Regions from separate parts of the Paenibacillus sp. S25 genome, predicted to be linked through region 2. Evidence: riboswitches for the same ligand, from Rfam matches in the RefSeq annotation. Region 2 holds a riboswitch; each other region holds the start of a gene.
The links. Region 2 has a riboswitch for cyclic di-AMP ahead of KAI37_RS06340 (hypothetical protein). Riboswitches for the same ligand answer to the same signal wherever they lie in the genome.
Positions count from the first base shown of each region.

Region 1 (7,269 bases), 1.4 Mb from region 2:
TATTCCGAATATTAAAGGAGCTGATATCTTGCACCAGCCACTCAGTGAAGAAAAAGTTTTTAAAGACCCGGTACATAATTACATCCATGTTCAGGATACTGTGATATGGCGGTTGATCAACACGCCGGAGTTCCAACGTTTACGGCGCATACGGCAGTTAGGCACATCGTATCTTACGTTTCATGGAGCGGAGCATAGCCGTTTTTCACATTCATTGGGTGTATATGAGATTACGAGACGTATTATTTCTCAATTTGAACGTGGAGATTTCCCAGATTGGCCGAAGGAGGAAAGGCTGGTTGCGCTGTGTGCAGCTCTATTGCATGATGTGGGGCATGGCCCATTTTCTCATTCAATTGAGGAAGCCTTTCATATGAACCATGAGGATTGGACATGCCGCATTGTACTGGGAGACACGAAGATCAACGCTGTGCTACGGCAAGTCGACGACAAGCTTCCACAAAAGGTGGCTGCGGTTATAGCCAAAACGTATGATAAGCCGATTGTTGTCAACTTGGTAACCAGTCCGCTAGATGCCGACCGTATGGATTATTTGTTGCGGGATGCTCATTCGACAGGTGTCAACTACGGCACGATTGATTTGGATCGTATTTTACGACTGCTGCGTCCTCATAATGGGAGAATTGTTGTAAAGGAATCAGGCATGCATGCAGTAGAAGATTATTTAATGTCACGCTATCAGATGTATTGGCAAATTTATTTTCATCCTGTAACACGCAGCTCGGAAATCCTTTTACGTAAAATTTTCAAGCGAGCAAAGGAATTGTTTAAAAACGGATATGAGTTTGGTTTTCTGCTGGACCCGCTACCGGACCTGTTGAAAGGAGAGCTTACAGTAGAGCAATATCTGATGCTCGACGAGTCATTAATCCAGACCGTATTTAGCCAGTGGAAACGAGAAAAGGACGATATTTTAAGCGATTTGAGCAGTCGTTTTATGGACCGTAGATTGTATAAATATGTAGAGATTGAAAATATGGATACAGATACCATTGACAGTATTAGAGAAGCTTTGAAAGAGGCTGGTTTGCACCCTGAATATGATTTTGAAATTGATTTTCCGACAGATCTTCCTTATGATGTGTTTCGGCAGGGTGGCTCGACGGACAACCAGATTTTACTGCTTGGACGTCAGGGCGAGGTGAGTGAAATATCCGAAGTTTCGGAAATTGTGCGCTCAATAAGTGGTATTCACCGAGGAAAATATCATATGTATTTCCCCCAGAATAAATTGAACGCGGTAAAAGACAGACTTCCTGCCGAAATAAGGAATTATTTTGTCAAAGAATAGACAACTATATAGAAATATAAGTAAAAAAAGGAGATGTAAACCTTGGATTTATTCGACACCCATACTCACTTGGATGCACCACAATTTGACGAAGATCGTGAAGAAGTTATAGCACGTGCTGTCGAATCAGGAGTAACGCGGATGATCAACATCGGATTTAATCGTGAGACCATTCCATCCACTATGAAATTGGCTGAGACATATGATTTTATTTATGCGGCAGTTGGATGGCATCCGCAGGATGCGAATACAATGCAAGAGGGCGATTTAGAATGGATTGCATCGTTATGCAGTCATAAGAAGGTTGTAGCCATTGGGGAGATTGGTCTGGATTATTATTGGGATACTTCACCGAAGGATGTTCAGCATCGGGTGTTTCGAAATCAAATTGGTCTGGCTCGTGAGCTCAAAATGCCCATTGTTATCCATAACCGGGATGCGCATGAAGATATTGTTAGGATTTTGCGCGAGGAAAAAGCGAGTGAGATTGGCGGAGTCATGCACTCCTTTTCGGGTAGCTGGGAGACAGCCAAAATGGTGTTGGATATGGGATTTCACCTTTCCTTCGGTGGTCCAATAACGTTCAAAAATGCCAAGCAGCCAAAAGAGGTGCTCGCACAGGTGCCGCTGGATCGTCTACTCATTGAAACGGACGCTCCCTACCTGACGCCGCATCCGTTCCGCGGGAAGCGAAATGAGTCCGCACATGTGAGACTGGTAGCAGAGACCGCAGCCCAAATCAAAGGGATTACAGTGGAGGAATTAGTGTCAATAACGACCCGAAATGCCTTGGAACGATTTGACATTCAATGAAAAAGTGAAGAAATCGATCAAAATAAAGAGATAGACGAAGCTAATCATGAATTTGTTGCAGGAAACTCGAGAATATTACAATATTTTAACCGAATATTTTAAAAAATGTACTTGAAACCTGCTTTACAACATGCATAGAAACAGGATATCATCTTTTCAGTGAATTGTTGTTTGAATGTAAACATCAACAAGTCATTTCATGAACCAGTCTCGCTGAGTCCCTTTTACAGGGAACGGGGGAACCGATATGGCTTACAGTACGTCCGGCGTATGTGCAAGAAGGGAACGTCTCTTCCGCCAGCCGGCTCGACCGAAATTCTTTTCCAGGATGGGATTGAATAGGTGGAGGAGCCGTATTTCGATTTCTTTCTGGGTCTTCGGGGTGAATGTGAAGGCGACCGCCATGAGCGGTTGACCCAAGCTAGGGCGACTCTCTACGTCCGAACCCGACAGCTAACCCCGTAAGCGTAACAAGAGAGAAGCCATCTCGTGCATGAGTTTTCCCGCATATTCACACATGCCGGAAGCCACGAAAGAGCTCTCTAGTCTCTTTCTCTGGCTTTTTTTGTTGTGAATAAAAGAAAATCTGTCATCATACTGTGGTTAAACAGGGGAGGACAGCATGCCGCGAAGACGGGTACATGGTGCAGGACAGTCGCAGTTTGGGCTTGTCTTGTAGAAAATCTGTTATAGTCACGTCAAATCTCAACTATGTCTTACTCCAGACGGCGGGCTATGTAAGGAGGACGGAGGAAATGGGCATTTTCCAAAAAGAGGAGACCCATGAGTCACGCTCATCCAGCATGTCTTACGTATTGCGTTGGAAGCAAGAGAATGTGCGCCAGGCTGCCTTGGTTGCTATTTTTCTAATCGCGCTAACGATTATGATTTCAATTCTGATGTACACGCAATCTAAAAAACAAGTCTTTTTTGTCATCGATGGCAAGGCATCTGCGGTAGAAACCCGGGAATCCAAGCTTCAAGATTTGCTGAGCGAGCATTCCATTTCACTTCAGCCGCATGATACAGTTTCCATGCCGCTAAATGGAGCAGTACAGGATGGGGATCGCGTAGTCATTAAACGTGCCAATCAAGTTAAAGTATCTTCAGGCAATGAGACGAAAAAGCTGTACACAACAGAAAATACAGTAGAAGGTGCCATTCGTACCTCGGGCTATAAATTATCCTCAACGGATAAAGTTTATCCTGCGTTGGATGCCTCTGTTTCGTCTAACATGGACATAAAAATCGTCCGTGTGAAGAAACAGCAGGTCGAACAGAAAAAACAGGTGCCTTATCAGGTCATCAAAACGGCCGATCCGAGTCTTTATAAAGGCGATAATCGGGTCATTCAAAGCGGCAAATCGGGTGTGGTAGTCCAGCACGTTCAAAAGGTATACCATGATGGAAAGTTGGTATCCAAACAGCTGGTAAACAAGGAAGTTGCACAGAATCGTGTGGATAAGGTCATTGCTGTAGGAACGAAGAAAAAACCGGTCGTTCTTGCTGCTTCCGTCGGTCCCAATGATGCGGTTAAGGCAACAATGGTTAGTTCGGGCAGTGCTGTCCGTAAAGCAGGCGTAAATTTTAAATATAGCAAAGTTTTACAAAATGTCTCCATGACGGCGTATTCCTCACAGGAGCCAGGGATCGGTACACGTACTGCATCCGGCGCACGTGTCACGGAAGGACGCACCATCGCTGTCGATCCGAGTGTAATCCCAATCGGCTGGTGGGTCTATATCGAAGGGGTGGGCTTCCGCCGTGCGGAGGATACCGGTGGCGCGATTAAAGGTCACAAAATCGATGTGTATTATGAGAGTTTAAGCCGAGCCAACCAATTTGGTCGTAAGCACGGTAAAACCGTATATGTTATCGGACCCGTAAAGCCTGAAATCAACTAAAACAGGTTGTGTATGTTGAGGGCAATGCGATAGTATTAACAACATAGTTATGCCATGCTAAGAAGAGGATATCCTCTTCTTATTTTGTTTTCAAAAGCAGGGAAAGATAAATATAGCTTGCTTTGTAGCAGTGGAGGGAAACGCAAATGATCAAGGAAGTGATCGTGGTAGAGGGCCGGGATGATACGGTGGCCATTCGCCGCGCTGTTGAAGCGGATACGATAGAAACTGGCGGCTCAGCCATTAATAAAATGACGCTGCGTAAAATTGCATTGGCGCAGGAGCGGCGGGGGGTCATCATTTTAACCGATCCTGATCATGCAGGGGAGCGCATCCGTAAGATTATCGCTTCCAAGGTGCCTGGCTGCAAGCAGGCCTTTATACCCGAGGCAGAAGCGACGCGCAAAGGAGATATTGGCGTGGAGAATGCCTCACCGGAAGCGATCAGACACGCTCTTGCACGGGTCCATACGACAGTGGAAGGCGCCGACCCGCTGATTGAGTGGGCGGACCTGATTGATGCTGGACTCATCACCCATCCCAATGCTGCTGCACGCCGTATGGCCTTAGGGAATGTGCTGGGTATTGGTTATTGTAACGGAAAGCAGCTACATAAACGGCTCTCTGTATTTCAGATCAGCCGCGAGGAATTTGCCGGGGCGCTGGCACAAATTGAAAGTGAAGGATTGTGATATCTATATGACAGGGATTCAAGATATAGCAACACCGCGGCGTACGAAGGACATTATTCAACGGCACGGTTTTTCGTTCAAAAAGAGTTTGGGACAAAATTTCCTGATTGATCAGAATATTCTCAATAAGATTGTAAATGCTGCCGGATTGGATGAGACAAAGGGCGCACTTGAGATCGGTCCTGGGATTGGTGCTTTGACCGAGAAGCTGGCCCAATCGGCCAAGGCAGTTACCGCTGTCGAGATTGACCAGCGGCTGCTGCCAATTCTCGAAGAAGTGTTGGCCCCTTACGAGCATGTGAAGGTACGTCATGGAGACGTGTTGAAGCTGGATTTGCGCGAGGTGTTCGCAGCCGATTTTGCAGACGTGAGCAAAGTAAGTGTTGTGGCTAATCTACCGTACTACGTTACTACACCGATTCTGATGAGGCTGCTGGAGGACAAGCTCCCTTTGGAGAATATCGTTGTTATGATTCAAAAAGAAGTGGCTGAGCGCATGGCTGCGTCTCCTGGGACGAAGGATTACGGTAGCCTGAGCATTGCGGTCCAATATTACAGCGAACCTGAATTAGTCTGTATTGTGCCGAATACAGTATTTATTCCCCAGCCGAATGTGGAGTCTGCAGTCATCCGATTGCGTGTACGGGAAGCCCCTCCAGTGGAAGTGGTGGATGAGAAGCATTTCTTTGAAGTGGTTCATGCTGCTTTTGCCCAGCGTCGTAAAACCATTTCTAATAACTTAAAAAGCCGTTTCTTCACCAAAGAGAACAGGGACACGCTGGAGCCGTTGTTGCAACGAGCTGGTATTGAACCCTCGCGTCGAGGAGAAACGCTAAGTATTGAGGAATTTGCGCGTCTAAGCGCTGTGCTGTTGGAGGCAGGTATATCCTAAGCTGGAACCAAACTGTGCGTTCACCCATACGATATAGGAGGGGTGATACAGTGTGATGAGTTTAGGAGACTTGGTCGTTCGGAAATCGTACGGCGGAGATGTCACGTTTCGTGTTGAGGACATCCAGCGGGATAAAGCGATCATTAAGGGAATAGAATTTCGGCTGCTGGCCGATTCCCCGGTGAACGATCTGGTCAGAGTGCCTGCAGACCAGATTAGCGGTAAGACTCAGCAGGCCCACATTAAGGCTGGTGAGTCTCTTAATCTGTTGCAACGGGCACGCCAGCAGCAAGCTGCTCGTAGTCAGGCAGCTCTGGTTGGGGACTGGAGTGATCCGGTCGAGTCAACGTATTTTGAAATGCCGGGAAAGGTTCTTCATCTGGATGGAGATCCCGGCTATTTGAAAAAATGTCTCAGTTTATATGAACAGCTCCGTGTTCCTGCAGAGGGACATCACGTTCACGAATCGGCAATGGCGGACACGTTGTACCGACTGCTTCCCCGTATCCGTCCAGATATCGTAGTCATTACCGGACATGACGGTGTGCTGAAGCAGCCACAGCCTTACGATTTGTACAGCTTGAAAAGTTATAAAAATTCGCAAAATTTTGTGGCGGCGATTCAGGTAGCAAGACAATATGAACGTCATCTGGATTCGCTGACGATTGTAGCAGGGGCGTGCCAGTCCCATTTTGAGGCGCTGCTACGTGCGGGGGCGAACTTCGCCAGCTCACCAGGGCGTATCCTGATTCACGCGCTGGACCCCGTTTACGTGGCTGCCAAGGCGGCCTTTACTTCGATCCGTGATACGGTCAACATGGGGGACCTGTTTCACCAGACAATCAGCGGCAGTCGCGGAGTGGGTGGAATTGAAACTAGGGGAAGCTATCGCATCGGCCTGCCGAAGCTTGAAAATTTGTCTACGCTTAAAGTAACGCCTTCCGCAATCTAGGATTCAAATGTGCCAATAGGATTAATCTGAACAAAAAGCCTCTGCTTTCAGAGGCTTTTTGTCATTTTTTATATAAATTATTCCTGTTCGCAAAAAATTAAATTGACAACTTATTTTTCGTGTTGCTATAATATTTAGCTTGATTTGACAATCCCTCTAAAATTCGTTATAATGGACAAGGAAAGAGGTGGTCGTTAGGCAATGGCTAAAAATACGCTGTTGGAAATCAAACGCAGTCTCGACGCACATGTAGGGCAAAAAATTTTGCTGCGGGCTAACGGCGGACGCCGTAAGACCGTCGAACGAACTGGTGTCTTGGAAGAAACGTACCCTTCTGTTTTTATCGTCAAGCTGGATCAGGAGCAACAGACGTTTAAACGTGTCTCCTACAGCTATGCTGACATTCTTACCGAGTCGGTGGAAGTCAGCGTATATGATCCCGACTCCCATACAAGTGTAGTCGAATATTTTGAAACACCTTAATTGATTTCGTGATTTATACCAGCTTTGCAGGTTTAACGATGGCTTCGTCATTTCAAATGACGGGGCCGTTTTGTATATACAGAGCAGGATGAAGCATGACATCTCTGCACATACTAAGCCGGGAATGATCTTCCTTATTCCATTGCCGAAGGAGGCGTATGTATGAGCCGAAGAAGACGGAGTGTCATGTCGGAGGAGCTAAAGTACGAGCTAGCCAAAGA
Region 1 is NZ_CP073683.1:27,739-35,007, forward strand. It holds gene KAI37_RS00130 (HD domain-containing protein) at 29-1,312, shown strand; gene KAI37_RS00135 (TatD family hydrolase) at 1,355-2,125, shown strand; cyclic di-AMP (ydaO/yuaA leader) riboswitch at 2,327-2,609, shown strand; gene KAI37_RS00140 (resuscitation-promoting factor) at 2,881-4,029, shown strand; gene rnmV (ribonuclease M5) at 4,176-4,721, shown strand; gene rsmA (16S rRNA (adenine(1518)-N(6)/adenine(1519)-N(6))-dimethyltransferase RsmA) at 4,729-5,613, shown strand; gene yabG (sporulation peptidase YabG) at 5,669-6,565, shown strand; gene veg (biofilm formation stimulator Veg) at 6,767-7,048, shown strand; gene KAI37_RS00165 (small, acid-soluble spore protein, alpha/beta type) at 7,211-7,269, shown strand, end outside.
Region 1: linked by a shared signal. The riboswitch ahead of KAI37_RS00140 (resuscitation-promoting factor) and the one ahead of KAI37_RS06340 (hypothetical protein) in region 2 are both predicted to bind cyclic di-AMP.

Region 2 (7,269 bases):
AAAACAACGCCGGGTACCACCCATTTGATTCAGATTTCGGACTTTTTTAATGTATCGCTCGATTGGTTAATGAAAGGGATTAAGCCAGGAGAAGGCGTACTTCAGGAGCAGAAGGCTGCTTATTTTTTTGGAGTGATGGGGCCACTGAATTGCCAGGCAGAAGATCTTGAGACGGAAGAACAGAATTTTATTTTAGAATATGTTGAATTTGCGAAATACCGTAAGCAAAAAAGTGAGAAGGATAAAACAAAGCCGGAATAATTTTTTGGCTAAAGATGTCTGGGTTGAAAACCCGTAAACGAACTGGAGGGGTTCGCTTTACGGGTTTATTTGGTTTCTTGGTGATATGGAATGACCTATATGTAACTGGAATGCTTGTTAGGTTTAGAGTGCGGTGCCTCCTTATAATCGTTATCGTCGATGTTCAGAATTGCAGCAACTTGTTTTCTGTACCTTTGTGCTTTGCGGGTGCCGTGAATCAGATTGGACAAGCGTGAAGGCGGAATATTGTGTGTCTCACAAAATGTTTTCTGATCCAGTCGAAGTTCGACAAGCCGTTGTTTGATGGCCCACCCGAAGGAGGTGACAGGCATTTTGTTGTTCAAGAGAAATCGCCCCTTACGGATTCTTGCGGAATAATTGGTGTGTTATAATAATCATCAGTAAACATGTTAGAATTAACCATCTAACACTATGATACACTTTTATACGTGTTTTTACAATCGTAAATGCGTCATTTTGTTGAATTAATTACTTAATTAAGTGCTAGGTGGTTCTGATAATCCGTCTAGAGTCTGCCAATGGTGTGAATTGCGATTATATGTGGACCAAAAACACTCTGCCACCTGAGGAAAGGGACAGAGTGTTTTTGGTGTTGTGACCACATTGGCGAAACGACGCATCAGGGGGATGCAGGAAGGCGTTTGAATAGACCTGAGGAGGAAAACAGTCTAGGTTCATCCGATTGGCTATTATGGCTCGTATAAAGAGGTAGAGTGATGTAGGAGCTGGACCAATGTCTGTGAAGAAGGCGACGCTGGAATGCAGTTGGCTCAGGCTCGTTAAGCTTCTTCCAGGCGGAGAGCAGCTCGCTTGTCATACGCTCCATAAGAGGGTTCTTTTCCTCATAAGGAGGATTGAGTAATTTGAAGGCATCTTCCACACAGGAGGACACCGCTGCGCTAAGATAGCCGTGAACGGTCTGTTCTACATCGTTTCCGAGGAGGAAGTTAATCCAGGTGTGAACGGTAGCGAGTGTGCCAATCGCATTGTATTGAATGAGTATGGATTCCAACTGGTCAAATTCAAGCCAAGGATAAAGAGCCTTAGCGAGCTTGAGCAGACGCTGGCCGGATAGACGAAACTCCTTCACATGCTGCCAGGAGGGACGTTGGGTATGCAGCATCTTATCAATGAGGGCGATCCGCCAACTGTCATTCTGCTGGATGGCGACATACAGACTTTTGATAGCCATGCCGTCAACGGTTGTAAATTGAGGATACAAATCATCCAGCATGTAATGTTCCAGGTCTTGTAGACTGTTCAAATGTCCGTTACGGAATAGTTTCTCCAGTCCGTTAAAACGGGTGAAGCCACCAACAGGTAGGGAAGGGTCCAACAATAATGCATAGTTCAGCAAACGGTTGCCTTTATGCAAGGTGGTTCGCCTCCTCGAAGTGAATCCTTATGTTATGTTATTTAACTCTTTACTTTGGGGAAACAAACTGTATTCGAAATATATGTAATATATATTTACATTTAAATAGCTTTTGTGTCAAATTAAATATTCTTATCGCTCATATATGTTAGTTAAAATAACATATAAAATAATTATTATGTTTTTGTTTACAAATAGTTGATGAGAGAGTATAATAAATCTGTTGCCTCATTACATTATGATTTGCGGTCGTGGTGGAATGGCAGACACGCTATCTTGAGGGGGTAGTGGGCGTACGCCCGTGGAGGTTCGAGTCCTCTCGACCGCATTATATGCAAGACTCAGTTAAAAAAGCATCCTGACACGGTTTACGTGAAGGGATGCTTTTTTTGTTAAGCATTTTTCGTTATATCCTTTAGCCACAGAAGCAACGGTAGACAATAGGTCATTTATTAACTGTGATAAAGAAGGATGTCAGTTTTGCTGCAAAAGCTGCTCTATATCTCCCGCCAGCTTATCTGGAGTGGTTTGCGGTGCATAGCGCTTAAATACGTTACCTTCTCGTGTAATTAAGAATTTAGTAAAATTCCATTTGATCGCTTTAGACCCTAATACCCCCGGAGCAGTTTGGGTCAAGTAGCGAAATAAGGGGTGCGCTTGATCGCCATTGACATCTGTCTTGGCGAACATCGGAAAGGTAACACCATAATTGATCTGGCAAAACTCGGAAATCTCCTCGCTGGAACCTGGCTCTTGTTTGGCAAATTGGTTGCTGGGGAATCCCAAAATTTCGAGCCCCTGTTCATGGTACTGGTCATATAGCTCTTGTAGCGCTTTGTATTGGGGGGTTAACCCACATTTGCTGGCAGTGTTCACGATAAGCAGAACGTTCCCTTCATATGTGGATAACGGAATTTGTTTCCCTTGCAGGGTTTGCGCATCATATTCATAAACGGTCATAGTATCTCTCCTTATTCAATATTCAGCAATTAAATTGTAAGCAATTAAAAGCGAGGTTGCAAGTTTTGAAAAGCTGTATCAAGCCTTTAGCCGCTGTAAAATCGTATTTTGTTCAAAACAGTAAATCGCACCGCAAATGGAGCGAATTAAGGTGTTTCTTCTTATAAAAGCGGGTTCAATCGGTGTTTAGCTGGTACATATAGCGTATTTTCTTCTCTTTTTACAAAAAAAGGCCAAAAACGCCCTACCCTACGCCAATATTGACATGCTTGTCATTTTTGAAAAGGGATGAAAAACAGAGATTGAAGGAGCTGTGATAAGCATAGTAGTATTGTAAGCGCTATTATTAATATCCTAGGCTCTAAAGGCCGATTTATAACCCCGCAGTTGAGCTTTACAGTCTTCCATGCGCGGGTGTATGATTCAAGACGTAATTTCAAATTAACTTGAATGAAGCAACAACGAAATGTCTATAGCGCTGAATTTTGCAGTTGCAAAAGCGGGGGAACCAATCGAGACTGTACGGCTTCGGAAGCCGTGTGTCTCATGGGGTGAATTTTCCGGTCAAGTGCCAGAAATAGGGCGACTCTCACGTCCGAATCCGACAGCTAACCTCGTAAGCGTACAGGGAGAGGCAACAAACCGCCGTGTGCAGCCATGGTTTATTTTATCATGGATATGTAAGAAGCCGGAGGAAAGCCTTTTTCCTTCGGCTTCTTTTTGTTGTCTTTTTATACCGGGAGAGGAGCTACTGATGGAAGGTCGGTTAATTATTGTCACTGCACCGAATGAAGCGGGCAGAAGTTTTGTGAAATTGCTTATTTTCAAAAAATTGGCGTTTGCAGTTCTGACGAATAGCGCCCAGGAGGAACGACAGCTCAAAAAAATGGGTGTGGAGCACATTGTCCGCATCAATACTATGCAAGCAGGAAAATGGAATTTTCCAAAAAAAGAAATTGGTAGTGTGTATTTGTTCGAGAACAGCTTGAATCTAACTTGCCGTTTCCTGCAAATATGTCGGCCGCTAACATCGGAATCGATCTATGTTATTACGCACGGCTGTAATCCACAAGGAATTTATCGGGGATTGGGAGCGGATCATGTGATCTACACATTGAACGGAGAGGTGGGTTTTCTGCTGAACGGATAAGCACTTATAACATAGTTGTTTTATGATTTTATGATCAAATAAGAATGGCGATCTGAGGACCGATACGGAGGGTATAATCATGATGGATATATACATGTTGCTCGTCATGGCTGTGAGTTATGGAGTGATACTGCTGTTTGTACGCTGGTGTGATGCGCAGACCTCTAAAGGAGGACGAAGAGGATGATCGTTATACTTGGGCTTACGGCTATTGTGTTTATGTATTTAATCTACGCACTCCTGAACCCTGAAAAGTTCTAGTCAGCTATAGGGGATAGAGCGGGCGGGAACAACAGATCTGAATATTAAGCATCATAGGTAGCAGGTTTTCGCAAACGTGTGCACACAATTGGTGCTCTGGAAGCAGGTCTGTTGTTCCAAACGCAGGAGCATTTTGAAGGAGGAATAAAGGATGGAGCTGCTTCAAATTGGAATTGTGATCGTCATATTGCTGCTCTTGGTAAAGCCAGTGGGCACTTATATGTATCATGTATTCTCGAATGAACCCAATCGGACGGATCGGATTTTTGGCGGAACAGAAAAGCTGATTTATAAGATAGTAGGATTGAAGAAGCTGGAGAGCATGCGTTGGACTACGTATGTTATGAGTTTCATTGCAACGAATGTCGTGCTTGTGGCGATCAGCTACTTGCTGTTGCGTATACAGGGAATGCTTCCCGGTAATCCTGCGGGAAACAGTAATATGGAAGCATCACTAGCTTTTAATACGGTAATCAGCTTTATGACGAATACGAATCTCCAACATTATAGCGGAGAAAGCGGGCTTACGTATCTGACACAGATGGCGTTCGTCACGATGATGATGTTCACTTCGGCTGCTTCCGGTTTTGCGGTTGCTGCGGCTTTTATGAGGGGATTGACGCGGCGCGGTGAAGGGATGGGCAATTTCTTTCAAGATTTTATTAAAGCCATTATAAGAATTTTCCTGCCGCTGGCCTTTGTGCTTACGCTGGTGCTGGTTGGATTGAAGGTACCACAGACGCTACAGCCTACGGCGGATCTTACGACACTGAGCGGAACACAGCAGCAGATTTCTATGGGACCCATTGCTTCTCTGGAGTCCATCAAGCATTTGGGGACAAACGGGGGCGGTTATGCGGGAGCTAACTCTGCGCATCCTTTTGAAAATCCAAGTCCTTGGACGAACGTGCTGGAAATTTTGGCAATGTGGGTAATGCCGGCTTCATTGCCGTATACCTTTGGATTGTTTGCCCGTAATCGTAAACAGGGCTGGATTATTTTTAGCTCCATGATGGTATTGTTTCTAATTTTTCTATCCATTACGTATGTGTCTGAAAAGACAGGTAATCCGTTAATCCAGACACTGGGTGTGGATGCTTCTCAAGGAAGCATGGAAGGGAAAGAGGTTCGTTTCGGCATTGGACAATCGGCTTTATTCACTGCGGTCACAACAGCGGCAACGACAGGTTCGGTCAATAATATGCATGATACACTAACCCCACTGGGTGGTATGGCTGCTTTGGGAGAAATGATGCTAAACGTCATTTTTGGCGGCAAGGGTGTCGGGCTGATGAATATGCTGATGTATGCGATTCTGGGTGTGTTTATATGCGGACTGATGGTCGGGAGAACTCCGGAATTTATGGGAAGGAAGATTGAAGGCAAGGAAATGAAGCTGATCGCGATTGCCATTTTGGTACATCCGTTTCTCATTCTCGCCCCAACTGCACTTGCATTTATGAGTCATTGGGGATACGATGCGGTCACTAACCCTGGCTATCACGGGTTAACTCAGGTGCTCTATGAATATGCGTCATCTGCCGCAAATAACGGTTCGGGATTTGAAGGTCTTTCGGATAACAACGTATTCTGGAATATGACAACGGGGATGGTTATGTTCTTCGGACGATATGTATCTATGATTGCATTGTTGGGTGTGGCGGCTTCGTTGAATGCCAAAGCACCGACTCCGGTGACGACGGGGACACTGCGCACGGACAACAAGTTATTTGGAGCTATTCTGATCGGGGTCGTGCTGCTGATTGGTGCGTTGACCTTTTTACCCGTCATCGTATTGGGACCTGTTGCTGAATTTTTGACCATGTGAAGAAGAAAATGAGAATGGATGAACGGGGTGTTTGATCATGAAGGAACAGCGCAAACACATGCTGGACAGAAGCATCTTGAAGCATGCGATCAAGGATAGCTTTATAAAATTAAATCCGATGATTATGATGAAAAATCCTGTCATGTTCGTCGTGGAGATCGGTACATTGGTCGTGCTGCTAATGTTACTGTTTCCCGGTTATTTTGGAACTGGCAAGGAATTGGGCTTTAACCTGGCCGTGTTTGTTATTCTGTTGTTTACGTTGCTTTTTGCTAATTTTGCCGAAGCGCTCGCGGAGGGGCGGGGTAAGGCACAAGCTGCCTCTTTAAAAAAATCCAAGCAGGATACGCAAGCTAACAAGCTCATCGGAAATGACATTCAGGTGGTTAGCTCAACCGAATTGCGTAAGGGGGACGTGGTTATTGTCTCCCAGGGCGAAATGATCCCAAGCGATGGTGAGGTCATTGAAGGCCTGGCTTCGGTGGATGAATCTGCAATTACGGGCGAATCGGCTCCGGTCATCAAGGAATCGGGTGGTGACTTTTGCTCGGTAACCGGCGGGACGCGAGTGGTCAGTGACCGGATTAAGGTGCGGATTACGACAGAGCCGGGCGAGACATTTATTGATAAAATGATTTCGCTCGTGGAAGGCGCACAGCGGCAAAAAACGCCGAATGAGATTGCACTGAACACTTTGCTGATTAGCTTAACGATTATTTTTCTAATTGTAGTGGTTACGCTAGCGCCGATTGCCCGTCATTTTAATATTGATTTGCCTGTTCCTGTGCTGATTTCGTTGCTAGTCTGTCTGATTCCAACCACGATTGGAGGACTGCTGTCAGCCATCGGGATTGCCGGTATGGACCGGGTCACCCAGTTTAACGTGTTGGCCATGTCAGGCAAGGCGGTAGAAGCTTCTGGGGATATCAACACGATGATTCTGGATAAAACAGGTACAATCACCTTCGGGAACCGAATGGCGAGTGAATTCGTGCCTGTAGAGGGCGTGGAGAAGGCAGAGTTAGTGAAGTGGGCAGCGATTAGCTCTATGAAGGATGAGACGCCAGAGGGGCGCTCAGTTCTCGAATTGATGCGCAAACAGGAGCATACGTTGGATGCATCCTTGGCAGCAGGTGGAACTTTTATCGAATTCAAGGCGGAGACCCGGATGAGTGGTCTGGATCTGGCCGATGGACGAAAGGTACGCAAGGGCGCGGTGGATTCTGTTCGGCAATGGATCGTATCGCAAAACGGCAGTGTTCCAGCCGATCTGGAGGAAAAAGCGAATCAGGTAGCCTCTGAAGGAGGTACACCGCTGGCAGTCGCGCTGGATGATCAGATATACGGCATTATTTATCTGAAGGATACAGTGAAGCCAGGCATGAAGGAACGGTTTGATCAGCTCCGGGAAAT
Region 2 is NZ_CP073683.1:1,459,806-1,467,074, forward strand. It holds gene KAI37_RS06315 (helix-turn-helix domain-containing protein) at 1-261, shown strand, start outside; gene KAI37_RS06320 (hypothetical protein) at 357-605, opposite strand; gene KAI37_RS06325 (urease accessory protein UreF) at 902-1,639, opposite strand; tRNA gene KAI37_RS06330 (tRNA-Leu) at 1,903-1,985, shown strand; gene KAI37_RS06335 (glutathione peroxidase) at 2,132-2,617, opposite strand; cyclic di-AMP (ydaO/yuaA leader) riboswitch at 3,084-3,256, shown strand; gene KAI37_RS06340 (hypothetical protein) at 3,372-3,767, shown strand; gene KAI37_RS26730 (potassium-transporting ATPase subunit F) at 3,951-4,028, shown strand; gene kdpA (potassium-transporting ATPase subunit KdpA) at 4,180-5,856, shown strand; gene kdpB (potassium-transporting ATPase subunit KdpB) at 5,894-7,269, shown strand, end outside.

Region 3 (7,269 bases), 1.3 Mb from region 2:
AATTTGTCACCTCCATTTGAACCATGAGCCCAACCATAAGCAAAAACATCGTCAAGCCATTTTTTTAGGAGAGGCGGACTGTTAAACCAATAAACAGGAAACTGTAAAATAAGATTGCTATGTGATTCAATGAAGTGCTGCTCTTTTTCCACATCAATGTTCCCGTCAGGGTAAACCTTATGCAATTCGTGGATAGTATACTTTTCTGGATATTTTTTGAGCTCTTCTACCCATCGCCTATTTATGACAGATGCCTCGATGCTTGGATGTGTAACGATAACAAGAGTTTTCAAAGAATTGTCCTCCTTAAGTATTATTTATTTTTGAGTATAAAGTGAGCGCTACAAATATGTAAGTATGCACTTTCAGGACAACTACTTACTAAAAGGTTAGTGTCAACTCAGATAAATAAAAAAAGCAGCCCACAGAAGTGGCTGCTTTTTTACAATATTATTGCTGCGTTAACGCTGGGCCTATCCTTCCAGCGCCTGCTTCAATTCCTCAGGCGAAGCGTCCCACCATTCCTCGTTATGCGAAATTAGCAGGCTTCTAAGCGCTGCTCTATCTTCGCTGCCGAGATCATCCAGCATGAAACGACGCTTGAGCGCGTAATCCATACGGTTGACGTGATCGGCGAGGATTTTCCAGCCGCGTTTGGCTTCGTCGTCAATCAGCATCTCGCAGGCGGTGGCACCGCCGTACATACGTCCTTCGGACGTACGATCCACGGCTACCCATACGAGCCATACCTGGCGTCCGTTCGGTACATCCTCTTTATTCGTAGAGAACTTGATACCACGTTCTACTTTACTTTTGGCATGCATGGCACCGATATCAATTTTCGCCTCTCCTCGGTCAATAATGACCGGGGACATGCTGTTCAGGTCGATTGAGCCTGCGCCGAAACCCTTATGTTTGCTCTTGCCACTGACAATGTTCAGTGCAATCTGTTTTTTGCCGTCCGGCTGATTTTCACTCATGCGTCACTAGACCTCCATTTTCCGTCTTCACACTCATTCTACACTATAAATATTTTAACTAATAATCTCCTGAAAGCAAACATATACATGCTGTAGATGCTTGTCAACGGGAGGTATCCATTGTATGACCCCAGCACGCACTAAAATCGTTTTATTGTCTACACTAGCCCTCGGTCTCCTCGCAGGGACGTTATGGTTTGCCTGGCAGCCCCAATCGCAATCCGACCCGCAGTCCATAGGCCAACCACTATACGGCTCCCTGTCTGAGTCTGCGCTTGTCCCAAATATGGGCAAGCCTCTAGGGGCAAACATCCTGCCTGACCTGCCCAAGAACCCTCCACAGCCCGCTACAGAAATCCTCAGCAAACGGGTGGTAGAGTACCACATTGATGTGTCTCTGGAAAAAGGACAGGTTTTGCGAGGCACTGAGACCCTGACCTGGAAGCACCCGGGCAAGAAAACCGTGAATGATCTGTATCTTCATCTATACCCGAATGCCTTCTCTTCCATGGAAACCACCTTTATGAAGGAATCCGGTGGAAAGCTGCGTGGAGACACCATGCCCAAAGACGGCTTTGGCTCTATGACGCTGACTGAACTAAAAACAGAAGACGGTTTATCTCTCATGCACCGCATCCAATATGTGCAGCCAGATGACGGTAACGCAGGCGACCGTTCGCTCATGAAGGTGCGTCTACCCAAGCCGGTACGAGGTGGCGAAGAAATTACATTATATATGAAGTTTGAGGTAAAACTGCCCGCCATCTTCGCTCGTATGGGTGCGACAGATGATTTTGTAATGGCAGGACAGTGGTTCCCGAAGCTCAGCGTCTACGAGACTGCAGGGCAGCGTGGACGCGCCGAAGAGGGCTGGAACCTCCACCAGTATCATGGTAACTCCGAGTTTTATGCCGATTTTGGAATTTACAGCGTACGGATTCGGGTGCCTGAAACTCATATCGTAGCAGCGACCGGATTTCCCACCCGTGGTGCCGTCCGACAGAACGGCCAAAAAATATATCAATTTTATGCCGATGATGTACACGATTTTGCCTGGTCCGCTTCACCCAACTTTGTAACCGTAGAAGAACCCTTTTCTTCTGCTGAAGTCCCTGGTGTCAAAATCAAGCTCTACCTTGACCCGTCGCACAAGGAGCTCAAAGGGCGCTATATGAGCGCCGCGAAGGCCGCCCTTTCGTACTACAGCAAATGGTACGGGCCTTATCCATATTCCACCCTATCCATCGTGGTTCCACCCAAATCAGGCAATGGAGCCGGCGGTATGGAGTATCCGACACTCATCACAGCCGCTGCTGCGGGTAATCTGAATCCTGGCTATAGTCTGGAACGAACATTAGTTCATGAGATTGGACATCAATATTTCTACGGAATGGTAGCCAATAACGAATTTGAGGAGCCGTGGCTGGATGAAGGCTTCACCTCCTATGCAGAGGAGCGGCTTATGGAGCAAGAATATGGGCTTAGCCCCAACTTGCCATTACAATCGGGACAGGTAGCCTCCCCACAGCCGCTCAACCGCGAGTCATGGAAGTACGGCTCGGCTACTGAGTACGCGCAAAATGCCTACTCTCGAGGCAAGCTGGTACTACGGGGCATTGAACGTCAGGTGGGTATGAAAAAAATGGATCGGATTATGCGGACCTACGTCCAGACGTACCGATTTAAGCATCCGTCCTCCCAGGATTTTCAACGTATCGTGGAGAGAGTCACCGGACGCTCATGGAGCCACTATTTTGAACAGTATGTATATGACGGCCAGATGGCGGACTTTTCGGTGGATCATATCACGAACCACAAGCTGGAGAACGGATATGAAGCCGTCGTGACGGTCAGCAAAAAAGGGGCGGATTATCCCAAGATCCCTGTCCAATTTACCTTCAAGGATGGTACTACGATATTCAAGGCTTGGGACGGCGCGGGCAAAAGCACAACTTTTCGGATCAAAAGTACTTCTCCCGTTTCCTATGTAACCCTTGATCCTCTATATACCATTGCACTGGAGAATAAGCATATTAACAATAGCCTAAAGGCCGAATTGGACGAAAAGCAACAAACCCGTTGGAATGTAAGTGTAACCAAGCTGTTAGAAACACTGCTTGGAAGTCTGTCATGGTGAGGTGTCTATAGATGCGGACTGTTATAAAAGAGGGCTGGGCGCTGGTGCGCATACGATTCTATATCGTTATCATTTTATTTCTATATCGACTACTGTGGGGGGTGTTTCTCTATCGTCTGGTGCAGTCTGCCGTTATCCCGCTACTGCTCCGTTATCCTGATCAGGGTCAAAACGAACTTGGACAGACCTTGTTTTGGATGGAGAGCCAGATTGCTCTGATGGACAGCCGGGAAGTACATGTGTATTTGTGGATACTACTAGGGGCGACTGTACTACGTATACTGATCACTCCCTTCATTAGAGCCGGAATATATCAAAGCCTGCATACCGATGCTACTGAACCGCAAAGCCTGTCCTTTTTCAAGGGTATGAAACGCCATGGCATGTCGTCGCTGCTGTATTACACCATCGAGTTGGGACTGCTGCTGCTTCCCTCCTTTTGGGTAGTACCGAGACTCTACCCTATTGTAGCAGGAACGCTTCAATCTCCCTCTTACCTGCTGCATTTGTTGCCCTATGCCGTGGGATGGATGGCTTACGGATGGTTCATTCGGCAGTGCATCCTGTATATGCAACTGGGGACTGTCGGTGGTCACGCCATACTATCGTCCTTGCTCGCCTTCTTTCGCCAGCTCCTCCCAGCTGTCGGTATATCCCTTTTGCTCGGTGCTTGTGTGCTGCTGGTCTTCGGTCTATTTGGCACCGTGGCGATGATTTGGACTGGCATGCTGGCGCTCATTCTCCAGCAATCGTATCATTTTGTTACTAGTCTGGTCAGGCTGTGGCATATCAGTTCGCAGTACAGACTATGGCATACCGATATCTCCAGTAGAAGTTAAGCCCTGCCTTTATGTTTTTTACTTCATTTCCGTCTGTCGAAAAATCTCGATTCATATCCGCGCAAACGACACATAACTGAATACTGTTAACAAGATCTGTTCCTTGGACATTAGGAGCAGATTTTTTTTGTAACTTTTTGCAATGAAACATTTGCCAAAGCCAGCCGTCTTTGTTACAATAATCGCAGTGAACTGATAGTAACAACTTTGTAATCTTTATTGTAACCTTTATCTCAAAAATAACGTTATTGTGAATACTGCTCTCCAAGGTGCACATCTTAAGTTAAGCCTAATTCCTGGCACCTAGGAAGCGGGGGAACCAGTTTGGGTGAATTGATCTCGCAACAGAGTGGTCATAGGGGAACCTTCTACCGAATCCTTAAGCTAACCTCGCAGGCATTGGAAGGGGTATATTTTTTTTGAAGAAGAAGCTAACGATCGCAGCTATGGGTCTTGCCATTGCCTTTACATCTTTTACATTCGGTGGCGGCAGTGCATATGCAGACTCCAAGATGGACCAGGTCATTCAAGATGCCAAAGGAACGAGCTACAGAAGCGGAGGCACTACACTCGAGGGATTCGATTGCTCCGGCTTCACAATGTATGTATTTAACAAACTGGGAATTAAACTTCCGCATCAATCTGGATCACAATTCAAAATGGGATCTTCTGTATCCCGCGATGAAATGAGACCTGGAGACCTGGTGTTCTTCAACACCACAGGAAGAGGCATTTCCCATGTAGGTATCTTCGTAGGTGAAGGGAAATTTGCCCACTCCTCGACTTCACGTGGTGTAGTAGTTAGCTCACTGAACGAAAATTATTACGCTAACCGCTATGTCGGTGCAAAAAGAATTATGAGCACAGACGCTTACCATTCTGTAGCTTCAGAAATTCCTGATGACGACAACGTAGAATAACTAACGCACAGCAAGCTAACCCTAGCCGCAATTTGATTCTGGCCGGAATCGAATTGCGGTTTTTTATGTCCACAACATCAGCAATTATTATCATTACTGACGAACTGAAGCCTCAAAAGGTTTCAATTTTAGCGAACATCGTCGGTTTTACCGTCAGCGCTGGGGGAGCATATGAGCAGTAAATCCTTCTTATTGAATGTATACCCGACTTGAGTATGAAATAAACACGCTTGCCATTCCCCTGCAACTTGTCTACAATCTGTTGTTAATGATTGAAGTACTTGTAAAAGGAGGATGGAACACATGCCGGCCTCAATATCTAACTATCGGATCGTACCGATGGACGAGCATCAAGCGGCTGCAATCTGTGAGTGGCGCTATGATCCACCTTATAATATATACGGATGGCTCCCCTGGGAACAAATGAAGGCGCTTGAAGTCGAATTTGGAAGTCCCACGCTTCGCCAAGAGCAATATGTTGCTGTACTGGATGAAGAGAATAAGCTGACGGGATTTGCCCAATATTTCCCTATGATCGGTGTGACCCGGCTAGGTCTTGGAATGCATCCTGAAAGATGCGGACATGGCAAAGGCGCTGATTTTGTCCGTGCCATTGCAGAGGAAGCCCAACGACGCAACCCGAAGAATGAAATTGATCTAGAGGTACTTACTTGGAATCATCGCGCTATCCGGGCTTACAAGGCGGCTGGATTTGAGCTTACAGATACCTATGAACGCCAGACTCCCGATGGCAAAAAACCGTTTTATTGTATGGTATATCGTCCCGAGCACCAAACCCAGGTTCTATGATAAAAGCGCCTTCGGCATACAACCGCGATGTTGTATAGCGAAGGCGCTTTTATCATCATACGACCGATCATTACAAGCTCAATGACTGCTGCGCATTTTTTCAAAAGCTTCATTATATTGTTGGGCTTCCTTAATATCCACGGCCATAATACCGCCGTCGTCCCAAGAGGTCAAACGCAGAGTCACGGTCTTGTAATCAATCGTAATAAATGGATGATGATTGAATGCTTCAGATATAGCGGCAACTTCATCCACGAATGCAATCCCTTTCATAAAACTGGAAAAATTATATTTCCGAACGATCCAACGTCCTTCCTCCAGTTCCCAGCCCTCCAGTTTCTCCAGATGTGCTTCAATCTCTTCTTGTGTAAAAGGCATGTTACGAACTCCTCCCCGTTTATACGGAAGCCTTTCGACCGCTTAAATACGGCCAAAACTACGATATATTGGTGTACATATTACCACGGCCCCGTTGATAAATCCATAAGACGGACCTCAAATCAAAGGTACTGACGTCAGCTCCTCGTCTCCAATGAGTACATAGATACGATGGTGCTCCGGCTCATAGATCACAACGCCACTGCCTACAGTGATTATGGGCTCTGTACCCAGTGCATAGAATAAGTCTTCTGCCAAAGCTTCATTGACTTCCTGGCGTCCCGCCGGGTCCAGCCTGTCCCAATCTTCTACTTCCATCTCGAAAAATTCGTAGCTGTCTGGGATGCGTCCCACAGCCTCTGTCAAATCGTTCAAAATTTGTTCATACTCACGCCCATGCTTTACTCCCATGCCATTTCCTCCAATGGTTCCGCCATTCAATACATAATCACCTTATTATACCGGAAATTCGCACTTAACAAAAAAGAGAGTTTTGTCGATAAATACTATAATCCGTCTTGTAATGACGCGCTTGGGGCAAGGACGACCCCGGCGGCATGAAAGGATTCAAAATCTATTCTCATGGATGAGGTGTATCATGCAAATTTCAACCATTATCGGACTTGTGCTCGGGATTATGTCACTGGTCGTCGGGATGATCTTAAAAGGCGCTCCGGTCGTCAATCTGGTCAATAATCCCGCTGCTTACATGATTATTTTCGTCGGGACGGCAGCGAGTATATTTATGGCCTTCCCGATGGCAGAAATCAAACGGATTCCGAAGCTGTTCAAGGTTATTTTCACCGAACAAAAACTGTTAGACCGCAAAGAGCTCATCGGTACGTTTACCGAGTGGGCATCCATTACCCGTCGTGAAGGTCTGCTCGCCTTGGAATCTAAGGTAGAGGAAATCGACGATCCCTTTATGCGTGGCGGCATGCGAATGATTATTGACGGAAATGATCAGGAATTCGTACGGGACGTTCTGATGGAGGATATCAATGCTACCGAAGATCGACATCGCTCTGGCGCGCTGATCTTCTCTCAAGCTGGTATGTACGCTCCAACGCTTGGGGTACTCGGTGCGGTTGTAGGTCTGATCGCCGCTCTGGCCGACCTTAGTGACATGGAAAAGCTCTCTCATGCCATTGCAGCAGCCTTCATTGCGACGTTGCTCGGTATTTTTACAGGTTATGTCCTGTGGC
Region 3 is NZ_CP073683.1:135,651-142,919, reverse strand. It holds gene KAI37_RS00565 (NAD(P)H-dependent oxidoreductase) at 1-293, opposite strand, end outside; gene KAI37_RS00560 (YwhD family protein) at 474-980, opposite strand; gene KAI37_RS00555 (M1 family metallopeptidase) at 1,105-3,117, shown strand; gene KAI37_RS00550 (hypothetical protein) at 3,129-3,956, shown strand; cyclic di-AMP (ydaO/yuaA leader) riboswitch at 4,233-4,370, shown strand; gene KAI37_RS00545 (C40 family peptidase) at 4,376-4,876, shown strand; gene KAI37_RS00540 (GNAT family N-acetyltransferase) at 5,180-5,686, shown strand; gene KAI37_RS00535 (4a-hydroxytetrahydrobiopterin dehydratase) at 5,765-6,064, opposite strand; gene KAI37_RS00530 (hypothetical protein) at 6,182-6,475, opposite strand; gene motA (flagellar motor stator protein MotA) at 6,663-7,269, shown strand, end outside.
Region 3: linked by a shared signal. The riboswitch ahead of KAI37_RS00545 (C40 family peptidase) and the one ahead of KAI37_RS06340 (hypothetical protein) in region 2 are both predicted to bind cyclic di-AMP.